DNA from 4 places in the Clostridium sp. JNZ X4-2 genome. Region 2 is predicted to be linked to each of the others. Evidence: riboswitches for the same ligand, from Rfam matches in the RefSeq annotation. Region 2 holds a riboswitch; each other region holds the start of a gene.

Region 1 (3,207 bases), 180 kb from region 2:
AAAACTTTCAAGCAGATATATAACAGACAGATATTTACCTGATAAGGCCATAGATTTAATCGATGAGGCCTGCGCCATGATAAGAACTGAAATTGATAGTGTACCAACTGAAATGGATGATGTCAGGAGAAAATTGTTTCAGCTTAAAATTGAAAAAGAAGCATTATCAAAGGAAAAAGATAATGCTTCCGTGGAAAGACTTAAAACAGTAGAAAAAGAACTGAATAATTTAAAAGATAAGGACAATGAACTAACTGCCAAATATGAAAAGGAAAAGTCCAATATAACGGAAGTCAGGAATTTAAAAAAGCAATTGGATGAAGCAAAGGGACAAATTGAAAAAGCAGAAAGAGAATACAATCTAAATAAAGTTGCAGAATTGAAGTATGGAGTCATACCTAAACTGGAAAGTGAAATAGCATCAGGTGAAAATTTGATAAAAGAAAATAATGAAAGTGCAATGCTGAAAGAAGAAGTTACAGAAAAGGAGATATCCCAGATAGTATCTAAATGGACGGGAATACCTGTATCAAGATTGGTAGAGGGAGAAAGGCAGAAACTTATTAAATTGGAAGATGAACTTTCAAAAAGAGTTGTAGGACAAAAGCAGGCTGTGAAAGCAGTTTCTGATGCTGTAATAAGAGCAAGGGCAGGAATGAAGGATCCAAATAGACCAATAGGATCATTCATATTTTTGGGACCTACAGGTGTAGGTAAAACCGAGCTGGCTAAAACCCTTGCAAGAACTTTGTTTGACAGTGAGGAAAATATAATCAGAATAGATATGTCGGAGTATATGGAAAAGTATTCTGTTTCAAGGCTTATAGGAGCTCCTCCGGGATATGTAGGTTATGAAGAAGGAGGGCAGCTTACGGAAGCAGTTAGAAGAAAGCCTTATAGTGTAATATTATTTGACGAGATAGAAAAAGCTCATAATGATGTATTTAATATTTTCCTTCAGATACTGGATGATGGAAGACTTACGGATAATCAAGGCAAAGTGGTAGATTTTAAGAATTGTATTATAATTATGACTTCCAATATAGGAAGCAGTTATTTACTGGAAAATAAGAGCAGTAGGGGAATAGATAAAGACATAAAAGATAAAGTAATGAATGATATGAAGTTGAAATTTAAACCTGAATTTTTAAACAGGCTGGATGATATCATAATGTTTAAACCGTTAAATACGGAAGAGATTAAAATTATAATAGATATATTCTTAAAAGATATAGAAAGCAGGTTAAAAGATAAGAATATTTATATAGAAATAACTGACAAAGCTAAAGAAATCATAGCAGAAGAAGGATATGATCCGGTTTATGGGGCTAGACCTTTAAAAAGATATATGGAAAATGTACTGGAAACGTCTATTGCCAAGAAGATAATTAAGGGTGAAATTTATGAAGGATGTAATATAAGGGTAGATTATGATGATAGATTTAAAATAGACAAGATATAAGTAAGATTGAATATTTAAATGGGTGTTATTTTAATAAGTAAAAGGAAAAGTATAAAGACTGCAGCCCGCCGCTACTGTATGGAGGATGAAACTTTATTATGCCACTGGATTATATATCTGGGAAGGCCAAGGAGTAAAATGAATCTGAGCCAGGAAGCCTGCCTAATATCTATGTTGATTCTTTCGGAGGGAAGGAAAATTGCATACTTTAAATTTGTAAGTTATATTTACGATTTAATGTAAAATTATTAATACATTAGGTTCTATAAATGATATGTAGATTTGAGGTGTATATTTTGAAGAAAAATAACATATTTATTACTGGATATGCAAAGCTTCCGAAGGGAATAACTGCAACCGAAATTTACAATGAAATTGTTATAGGGATTATTATAAATAGATGTTCCGGTGAAATACAGGATGTTGAGTGTTCTTTTGTGACTGATACTGCAAAGAAATACGCAAAAAATTTATTAATAGGGAAGAATTTGAATAATGTTAAAGAAATAGTGGGGGATATAGAAGATAATTACTTTGGAATGGCTAAAAAATCTTTTATAGCGGTATTGATAAACTGTTATGAAAGGTATAAAATAATAATGAACAAAGAGAATTAAAAACAATTTAATAAAATTGCCATTTTATTATAACATAAAGGTTGATCCCTTTATGAAGAATTAATAAAAAACACGGCATTAGTGTATTTCTGAGTACACTGATGCCGTTTTTTAAATGTATATTTTTAAACTATGTGTTAAAAAAGAAAGAAAAAAGTAGAAAGGAGAATGTGAGTTTCTGGTATTAATAGTATAAATTAATTAAAAAGTTAAGGCATTTATTTAAGCTTAAGGGTAATAATAATTTAAAAGGTAATAATAATTTAAAAAAGATCAATTATTTATAATGAAGAGGGGATAGCATGATTACGGATAGAATAAAAAACAAAGACCTTTTGAAATATATAGGCACAGCTAATGATGCAGCTGATCTTATAAAAGATGGAATGACTGTAGGAACTAGCGGATTTACATTTTCAGGATATCCAAAATCTGTACCAATGGCACTGGCAAAAAAGATAAAAGACGGTGCTAAGATAAAAATAAATTTATTTACAGGCGCCTCTGTAGGTGATGAACTTGATGGAGAATTAGCTAGAGTTGGGGCAATTAACAAGAGATTTCCATATCAGACACATAAAGACGTTAGAAATGCCATTAATGCAGGTGAAATTAATTATGTAGATGCTCATCTCAGCATGTCGCCACAGATGGTGGACTATGGGTTCATGGGAAAAATAGATGTGGCAATAGTCGAGGCTGTGGGTATAACTGAAGAAGGATATATTATACCGACTACATCAGTGGGTAATGCACCTACTTATGTTAGAGATGCAGATATAGTGATTGTAGAAATAAATGAAAGTCAGCCTGTATCTCTCATAGGAACACATGATGTGTACGTTCCTGAAAAACCGCCTTTTAGACAGCCAATACCTATAATTCATGCAGGAGACAGAATAGGTACCGATTACATAGTTTCGGATCCTAAAAAGATAAAATGCATAGTTTTCAGTGATATAAAGGATAATATCAGAAAAGTTGCACCTATAAGTGATGTAAGCAGAAAAATGGCGGGAAATCTGATAGACTTTCTTGAAAATGAAGTTAAACAGGGAAGACTTCCGGAAAACTTGCTTCCAATTCAATCAGGGGTGGGTTCAGTTGCAAATGCAGTACTTGAAGGAT
Region 2 (3,207 bases):
ATTTGAACCCCACGGTGAAATTGTTTTTTACTATTTTAAATATAATATTTTTATCTCTATCCAAAAGCTTTCACTATGTATTTCTGGTGGATGTATATTTTTTGCTGGTATTGAGTCTTTTGGATATAGGGGAAATAAAAAAAATATTGATTCTAAGTACAGCTGTACCATTGTTTACTGTTATAATGCTAATACCGTCTATAGTTATGGGGAATACAAGAAACAGCATACTGCTTATATTGAAAGTGGTTGGAACCATAATCTCCATAAATACTTTATCCTACACTACCAGCTGGCATGATATAATAAAGGCATTAAAGAAGTTTTTTGTGCCGGATATTTTTATTTTAGTATTTGATATAACTTTAAGATATATTTATATTTTAGGAGAATTTGCACTAGATATGTTCTATTCTCTCAAGCTTAGGTCTGTGGGGAAAAATAACAATAAGTATTCTTCTATTTCAAAACTCATGGGAAGTTTGTTTTTAAAGTCTAAAGAAATGGGAGATGAGATGTATTATGCTATGGAATGTAGAGGATTTACAGGGGAATATATCTCCCATGCAAAGTTTAAGTTTAAGGTTACTGATTTTTTATATTTAATAGTAAATATTTTTATTATAATTATGTATTTTTACATAACTGGGATGGGGTTAAAATGATAGAATTTAGGAAAGTATTTTTTAAGTATAAAGACGAAGAAGTGCTGAAGAATATAAATGTTAAAATAGCACAAGGGGATTCAGTGGCACTTATAGGAGCAAATGGCAGTGGAAAATCAACTTTTTTGAAATTATTGAACGGAATGATATTTCCTACAGAAGGGAGATACTATTTTGATAATTTAGAAATATCTAGTGATAAATTGGAGCAAGGCAGTTTTTCAAAGAAATTCCATAAAAAAATGGGGTTCGTTTTTCAAAATTCAGATGCACAGCTTTTTTGTTCCAATGTCTATGAAGAGGTGGCCTTTGGTCCAAGACAAATGGGCATGGACGAAGCAGAAGTAAAAAAAAGGGTGGAGGATTGTTTAAATCTTTTAAATGTAAAGGATCTTCAAAATAAGGAGCCATACAATATAAGCGGAGGGGAGAAAAAGAGAGTTGCAATAGCTTCTGTGCTTGCTCTTAATCCGGAAGTATTGGTTTTAGACGAACCTATGAGTGGAATAGATCCGAAAGGCAAAAAGTTTTTAAATAATTTATTTATAGAGTTAAATAAAGCTGGAAAAACTATAATATGTTCTACCCATGATTTTGAATATACAAAAGGACTTTTCAAACGTGTGCTGGTATTTTCGGAAGATCATTGTTTAATAAGAGACGATATTTACAATAAAGTGATTGAGGACAATGATTTTTTAATAAAATATAATATCAAGTGATTTTCAGGTTCAGGTGGAGTTTGTAAATAAGAAGTGTTTTTGTTTAAGTGGTAAAAACTAGTTCATGTCTGCTGGTTGACATGAACGCCAGATTATAATAAACTTAGACTATAATTAAATAGAAATTTTAGGTGCCTTATATAGGTGAAAAGGGAATGCGGTTAAAATCCGCAGCAGCCCCCGCTACTGTATTTGATAATGAGTTTTATCTTATTATTTTATAATAAGAGGATAAAGGCAAGTATTTTATCATAAGTCAGGAAACCTGCCTAATTTATTTTTGCTTTCGGAGGGGAAGAAACTTTTAGTATGATTGATTTCTCAGCACAAGCTGGGTTTTTATGTTAAAGGCAATGAGCTCTAGAGGCTCATTGCCTTTCGTTGTTTTTATTATACTTAAGAAGATTAAGGGGGAGTAACCATTATGGCAAAGATTATGATTCAAGGAACAGGTTCTTCTGTTGGTAAAAGTATAATTGTTTCTGCTCTCTGCAGAATATTTAAACAAGATGGATATTCAGTATGTCCGTTTAAATCTCAAAATATGTCATTGAATTCATATATAACACTGGATGGCAAAGAAATGGGACGTGCTCAGGTACTTCAGGCTTATGCAGCTGGGCTGCAGCCGGAGGCATATATGAATCCCATATTGTTAAAGCCAACATCAGATAAAAAGTGCCAGATAATAGTAAATGGCAAGGTATATGGAAATAGTACAGCCATGGAATATCACAATATGAAATTGGAATTTAGAGATATGCTTAGAAGTCATTTTAAAAAGATGGAAAAAAGTTTTGAAATAATAGTTATGGAAGGTGCCGGAAGCCCTGCAGAAATAAACTTGAGGGATAGAGATATTGTAAATATGGGTATGGCAGAATTAGTAGATGCACCAGTGGTTTTAGCAGGTGATATAGATAAAGGTGGAGTATTTGCTTCTCTTGCAGGAACTATGTTATTTTTTACGGAGGAAGAAAAAACCAGGGTAAAAGGTACAATAATAAATAAATTCAGAGGAGATGTAGACATATTAAAGCCCGGTCTTAAAATGCTGGAGGATGTTATTAAAGTGCCTTGCATAGGAGTTATACCTTATTTTAATCTGGCATTGGAAGATGAAGATGGAGCTGTGGAATTCAACAAAAAGGTTACAGCTCCTATAGATATAGCTGTAATAAAATTACCTCATATATCCAACTTTACGGATTTAGACGCACTAAAAAGTGAAGGGGATATTTCTGTAAGATTTATAAATTCTGAAGAGGAATTCGGCAATCCCGATCTACTCATAATTCCAGGAAGTAAAAACACCATAGAGGATTTAATAAAAATAAGACAATGCGGACTTGAAGCCTGCATTAAAAAATACAGTAATAGCGGAATTATAATAGGAGTATGCGGTGGTTATCAAATGCTTGGAAAGTCAATAAAGGATCCTTATAAAACAGAGACGGATGTAGGAGAAGTAGAGGGAATGGGACTTTTAGATATAGAGACTGTGTTTGAAAGGGAAAAAGTCACTACTAGAATAAAGGCTAGAAGTAATGTGGATTTTCCCATGACAAAAAATGATGGAACTTTAGAAAAAAGAAAATTGGATGTATATGGATATGAAATCCATATGGGAATATGTAAATATGGCGCAGATGCAAAACCACTGTTTAAATTGACAGAAAAAAATAAGAAGAAGGTCAATATAGAAGATGGAGCTTTAAATGCAAAACACAATGTATTTGGAACCTATATACATGGTATCTTTGATGCCGTTGATTTTAGAGAATACATTGCAAACAGGATAAGAGAAAATAAAGGATTGA
Region 3 (3,207 bases), 630 kb from region 2:
ATAGAAGACGGATCCACTCTTCAGCTTGGAATAGGAGCTGTCCCGGATGCAGTGCTTTCATCCTTAAAAGACAAAAAGGATTTGGGCATACATTCTGAAATGATATCCGACGGAGTTATAGACCTGGTGGAATCCGGTGTTATCACAAACAGCAGGAAAAGCATCCACAGAGGGAAAATAATAACTACTTTTCTTATGGGAAGCAGCAGATTATATGATTTTGTAGATGACAATCCCATGGTTGAATGTTATCCCGTAGATTATGTAAATGATCCCATGGTTATAATGAAAAATTATAAAATGGTTTGTATAAACTCCTGTGTGGAGATAGATTTGACTGGACAAATATCTTCTGAAAGTATAGGAGTTAAGCAGATAAGCGGTGTGGGCGGACAGATTGATTTTGTAAGGGGAGCCAGTATGGCTGAAGGCGGAAAATCCATTATGGCCATATCATCCACTACAGCAGGGGGAAAGATATCAAGAATAGTTCCTTTCCTAAATAGGGGGGAGGCTGTTACAACTTCAAGGAATGATATACAGTATATAGTTACTGAGTATGGAATAGCCCAGCTTAAAGGAAAGTCACTGAGAGAAAGACATAAAGAGATTATAAAAATTGCCCATCCAAAATTCAGGGATAAACTTATAGAAGAATTTGAAAGCAGGCTTAAATGCAGATACTGTGAGTAGACAATATATTATGTTAAAATCCCTTGTATAGGTGATATAATATGCAGGAAGTGATTTATGTGAAAACGTAGATCACTTCTTTTTTAGGAATATTTGATTTGAATATGTGTTGACTGTGTAAATCTTATATCATATACTTAACAATAAGATAATAAATGGTTGTAAAAATTTAATATTTAATGTTAGGTGCTGTTTTTTAACAGTTGAAAGGAAAAGTTGAAGAAGCACTGCAGCCCCACCGCTACTGTATGGAGGATGAAACCTTGTTTATATCACTGGTAATGTATCTGGGAAGATAAGGGAGTAAAATGAATCTGAGCCAGGAAGCCTGCCTGACATTTTTGTTAATTCTTTCGGAGGGAGGGTATTATACATTTTGTTAAACTGCGTTTTATTTGTAATATATACGCAAATGGTTACATTCAGATGTAAATAATGGCGATCCGCAAGGGTCTCCTTTTTATTTTGTTCAAAAATTTTTTGACGACGAATTATAATATGGGGGGAAATTATGAAAAAATTGAGAAAAGTCAGTCTGGTTTTATTGTGTGTTATTGTGGCAATGTCAAGTTTTATAGTCGGATGTCAAAACAAGACCAAGGAGCAATCTGCCTCGAGTAATAAAAAAATTAAAGTTGCTTTTGTCTATGAAGGTCCTATAGGTGATACAGGCTGGAATTATGCCCAGGAGCAGGGCAGAAAATATCTGATGAGTCATATGCCAAATGCAGAAGTAACATATGTGGACAATGTTCCTGAAACTGCCGATTCAGAAAAAGTATTTACACAACTTGCCCAAAAAGGAAATAAAATTATATTTGGGACAACTTATGGATATATGGATTATATGGCTGATGTGGCAAAAAAGTTTCCAAATGTAGTTTTTATGCACTGCAGTGGATATAAAACTTCAAGTAATTTAGGTACATATTTTGGACGTGACTATGAAGGCAGATATCTTTCCGGAGTCATTGCAGGAAAATATACAAAGAGCAATGTAATAGGGTTTGTAGCTCCATTTTCCATACCTGAGGTGGTAAGAAATATTGATGCATTTACACTGGGGGCTCAATCGGTAAATCCAAATGTAAAAGTTAAAGTGGTTTATACAAATTCCTGGAGTGATCCGGCAACTGAAAAAACAGCCTCCAACAGTCTTGTAGATGCGGGAGTGGATGTGCTTGCAATGCACCTGGATTCTACAACTGTACCCCAGACTGCACAGGAAAGGGGAGTGTATGCAATTGGATTCAGTTCCGATATGAGATCCAAAGCTCCAAAAGCAGTACTTGGAGGAGCAGTATGGAACTGGGGACCCTATTATGTAAAAGCAGTTAAAGCTGTAGCTGATGGTACATGGAAATCATCACAATATTGGGGTGGAATTGAAGATAATTCAATAATTGACATAGGGCCTTACGGAAATATGGTAGACAGTGATGTAAGATCACTGGTTGCAAAGGATAGAAGCAATATTATAAATGGAAAATTCAATGTGTTTGAAGGACCTGTATATGACCAGTCAGGAAATCTGAAAGTTGCTGAAGGCCAGAAGCTTACGGATGAACAAATGCTTTCACTTAACTGGTTTGTAAAAGGCATTGAAGGAACAATTTCTAAATAAAGTATGTTATTTTTACATACCGGCTTTTTAAAAAAGCCGGTATGCAGATTTTAAAGGTTTGAGAGGGATAGCATGGAAAAAATACCAATAGTTGAAATGATAAATATATCCAAACAATTTTCTAAAATACCTGCCAATGACAAAATTTGTTTTTCATTAAATGAAGGAGAGATTCATGCACTTTTAGGAGAAAATGGAGCGGGAAAGAGTACTCTTATGAATATATTATCAGGGCTTTACAGGCCGGACAGCGGTAAGATAAAAATAAATGGAAAAACTGTGGAATTTAATTCACCAAAAGACTCCATAACCTGTGGCATAGGAATGGTTCACCAGCATTTTGAACTGGTGGATGCATTCACGGTTTCGGAAAATATAATGATGGGCCTTAAGAACTTAAAACAAATTTATAATAAGAGGCTTATAAACAATCAGATTGTAAAATGTGCTGAAAAATATGGGCTGAAGGTAGAGCCGGATGCAAAGATATGGCAGCTTACAGTAGGCGAGAAACAAAAAGTGGAGATTGTAAAAGTGCTGATGCATGGAGCAAAAGTACTTATAATGGATGAACCTACGGCAGTGCTTACAGAAAATGAAATAGAGGCTTTTTATAATACCCTCCATTTGCTTGTAAAAGAAGGAAAATCCATCATAATAATATCACATAAAATGAAGGAAATTATAAAAAATACCGATAGAATCACAGTATTGAGAAATGGTAAATCAATAGGCACATTTAATACAGGAGATGTGGAAGAAAACGAAATTTCAGAAATGATGATGGGAAAAGGTAAAATATATATTTTAAGTAAAAGAGCTGAAATAAAACAGAGAAAAGTTTTAGAAATGAAAAATGTATGCTGTGATTCTCTAAAAGGATCTGTAAA
Region 4 (3,207 bases), 1.5 Mb from region 2:
CTGCCTGTATCCCTTATCTTAGAAGGGCTGCTGGATTTGCTCATGTTATCCTATTTTAACACTACTATACCTGCTGTATTTAAAGGTATAATCACAGCAGCTGCAGTGATGTGTCTTGCTTCTTCTGTGCTGCTGATAATTTACAGGATAATAAAGAGAGAAAGCTTAAATCAAGGCAGAAATATAAATTTTGCCAGGGTGCTTGCCAGTCTTGCTTTTATAGGAATACTGATAACGCCTGCTATTGGATCCTCTGCTGCTGTAACTCATGGTGTAAATGGAAGCATGCCTGCTGCAGGATTGGAACTCCTATCCAGCAGCGGATCCGGCAATGCCGGCATGAGGAGTATGGGAGGAAGCAGCAGACTCAGCAATACAAATGAAAAATTAATAAAATTCCTTGACAGCCATGTTAAAAATGAGAGATATGCTCTTGTGGTCTCCAGCTCCAATACTGGTGCCGGCATGATAATTGAAAGCGGTAAAAGCGTGATGCCTCTTGGTGGATTCTCAGGATCCGATAAAATACTTTCCTTAAGTGAATTCAAGCAGCTTGTTAAAAAAGGCGAAATAAGATATGTGCTTACAGGAGGAATGGGAAGAGATTCAGATGATATAATGAGCTGGGTTGAGAAAAACGGTAAAGCTGTTCCGGAAAACCAGTGGAAGAATACCACATCCGGCAGTCAGGAAAATAGAAACATTCAGGGAAACTTCAATAACGCTCAAATGAATAGTCAAATGGGTAATGGCAACAAAGAATCTAATAATGGCAACAAACAATCTAATGAACTCAATGGAGACGCGAATAAAAATGCAGGCACAAATAAAGATGAAAGCGGAAAAGTTCAGAATTCAGGTCAAAATGGATTTGGAGGAATGGGAATGAATTCCCAGACACTGTATGATTTACAAGGCACTGTAAAATAATGGAAGGGGGGTCAGACCCCGTTCCAAATTTTGGTATGGGGTCTGACCCCATTCCATATATTTCCTGAAAACTGTGTCAGAAATATGCACCCTTGCTGATAAATGAGAGTTGATTCTTTCCTTGATAATGTTATAATTAAGATAAAATCTAATAATAAGTGTAGGTTAATTAAAGGGGAATCAGGTAAAAATCCTGAACTATCCTGTAGCTGTATTAGATGAATTTAAGCAATATGGGCCACTTGAGAAACGGAGAAGGCATACTTAAATAATGAATCTTAAGTCAGAAGACCTGTCTATACTTCGCACCGTTAACTCTACAAGTGATAGAGGGGGCTTGATATTGATGAACTATTTTTACAGTAATATGTATTGATTATAAAAATCCTTTTGACACTTTGTTAAAAGGATTTTTTTATTAAACGGGAGTGATGAAAATGGTACAGCTTATTGGAATAAAGAGTGAATGTAATATTGAAATCAGGCAGAGGTTTTCCATTATAGCTTCAAAGCTGGAAGGTAAATTAAAATGTCTCCATGAATTTCTGGAAAATGTCTTAATATTGAGTACCTGTAATAGAACAGAAATATATATGGAATCAAAATTTTCCAGGGAAGATGTAGTGAATATAGTATTTAAAGGATTGGATTGGGACAGCAGACTTATTCCCTATACTTTTTATGCTGAAGACAGTGAGGCCGTTAAACATTTAATAGAGGTCAGCTGTGGTTTCCATTCAAAAATTCTGGGCGAAGATCAAATTTTAGGACAAATCAAGAATGCATATACTGCAGCGGTAAAAGCTAAAACTATAAAAGGCGGTCTTGAAAGGTTGTTTCAAAATGCCATAGCCTGTGGAAAGGAATTCAAAAGTATCTGTGAGATGTATAAAATACCTGTATCGGTTCCGTCCATAGCGGTAAGGGAGGCATTAAATAAAGGCTGCAGAAAGTATATGATAATTGGTTTCGGGGAAATCGGCAAGCTGGTGCTGAAGTATCTGGAAAGTTCCAATGCAGAAATGGTATATATTGTAGTCCGTGACTTGAATAAGATCAAAAATTTATGCTATGATTACAAATGGGTTAAATTTATAACTTTCAAAGAGAGAAAAAATTATTATAATAAGGTAGACTGTATCATAAGCTGTACTTCTGCACCGCATACAATAATTTCAAAAGAGGATATTCCCTGGAAAAAATTACTTGTATTTGATTTGGCGGTGCCCAGAGATGTTGATACAGGTGTCTCGGATTTGCCTCAGATCCAGCTCTATGATATTGACAGCATAAGCAAGATGGATGAAAGAAATAAAATCATGAGAAAAGAAAAGATGCTGAGATACAAATATATTGTGGATGACTATATAAACAAATTTATGGAATGGCAGGCTTTGGATGAACTTTCACCTGAAATACAAAGGATAAAAAAATATGGTAATGAAATCTGCAATAAAAGAATACAGACTTTTAAGAACAAACGATATACAAAAGACAATGAAGCACTTGTAAGCACAATGATAAACAGCACTGCCAGAGTTTATGTAGACAGGGCAATAGAAGTGCTGAAGGAAGAAAAACTTAAGGGAAGAGAAGATGAGTGTCTGAAAATGATAAATAGAATATTTTTTCCTCCTAGCTGTGATAATGATTTAAAGCGGGATTATAATAGTGATTTACAGCAAAATAAAGAATGGAGATGTAAATAGATGATAAGTGATGATATATTCAATGAATCCAAATTATATATGCCTGGGGGAGTAAACAGCCCTGTCAGGGCATTTAAGGATGTACCCTTAAATCCACCTGTAATAAAAAAGGGAAAGGGAGCTTATATTTATGATGAAGATGGCAATGAGTACATAGATTTTGTATGCTCCTGGGGTCCCATGCTTTTAGGACATTGTGACGAAGATGTGGTAAATGCCATAAAAAACACCTGTGAAAATGCCATATCCTTTGGAGCCAATACTAAAGTTGAATTGGATCTGGCTAAACATATATGCACAACTGTGGACAATGTGGAAATGCTCCGAATGGTAAATTCGGGTACAGAAGCTACCATGAGTGCGGTAAAGCTTGCCAGAGGTTATACGGGAAGGAACAAGATCATAAAATTTGCCGGATGTTATCATGGACACTTTGATGATTTCTTGGTTGATGCAGGATCAGGAGTCATGACTGAAGGAATTCCGGGCAGTGCGGGAGTCCCTGAAGACAGCATAAAAAATACTCTTGTGGCTCAATACAATGACTTGAAAAGTGTAGAAAAGCTTT

What was found. Region 2 has a riboswitch for cobalamin ahead of ACYUJ6_RS12155 (cobyric acid synthase). Riboswitches for the same ligand answer to the same signal wherever they lie in the genome.
Region 1: linked by a shared signal. The riboswitch ahead of ACYUJ6_RS13040 (DUF3870 domain-containing protein) and the one ahead of ACYUJ6_RS12155 (cobyric acid synthase) in region 2 are both predicted to bind cobalamin.
Region 3: linked by a shared signal. The riboswitch ahead of ACYUJ6_RS15190 (BMP family ABC transporter substrate-binding protein) and the one ahead of ACYUJ6_RS12155 (cobyric acid synthase) in region 2 are both predicted to bind cobalamin.
Region 4: linked by a shared signal. The riboswitch ahead of hemA (glutamyl-tRNA reductase) and the one ahead of ACYUJ6_RS12155 (cobyric acid synthase) in region 2 are both predicted to bind cobalamin.

The regions. Positions count from the first base shown of each region.
Region 1 is NZ_CM142685.1:2,708,415-2,711,621, reverse strand. Features, by position in the region: gene clpB (ATP-dependent chaperone ClpB) at 1-1,462, shown strand, start outside; cobalamin riboswitch at 1,465-1,642, shown strand; gene ACYUJ6_RS13040 (DUF3870 domain-containing protein) at 1,759-2,079, shown strand; gene ACYUJ6_RS13035 (acetyl-CoA hydrolase/transferase family protein) at 2,382-3,207, shown strand, end outside.
Region 2 is NZ_CM142685.1:2,525,722-2,528,928, reverse strand. Features, by position in the region: gene ACYUJ6_RS12165 (energy-coupling factor transporter transmembrane component T family protein) at 1-665, shown strand, start outside; gene ACYUJ6_RS12160 (energy-coupling factor ABC transporter ATP-binding protein) at 662-1,387, shown strand; cobalamin riboswitch at 1,500-1,674, shown strand; gene ACYUJ6_RS12155 (cobyric acid synthase) at 1,812-3,207, shown strand, end outside.
Region 3 is NZ_CM142685.1:3,155,269-3,158,475, reverse strand. Features, by position in the region: gene ACYUJ6_RS15195 (acetyl-CoA hydrolase/transferase family protein) at 1-693, shown strand, start outside; cobalamin riboswitch at 861-1,043, shown strand; gene ACYUJ6_RS15190 (BMP family ABC transporter substrate-binding protein) at 1,205-2,317, shown strand; gene ACYUJ6_RS15185 (ABC transporter ATP-binding protein) at 2,390-3,207, shown strand, end outside.
Region 4 is NZ_CM142685.1:480,373-483,579, forward strand. Features, by position in the region: gene ACYUJ6_RS02450 (glycosyltransferase family 39 protein) at 1-930, shown strand, start outside; cobalamin riboswitch at 1,076-1,244, shown strand; gene hemA (glutamyl-tRNA reductase) at 1,368-2,639, shown strand; gene hemL (glutamate-1-semialdehyde 2,1-aminomutase) at 2,640-3,207, shown strand, end outside.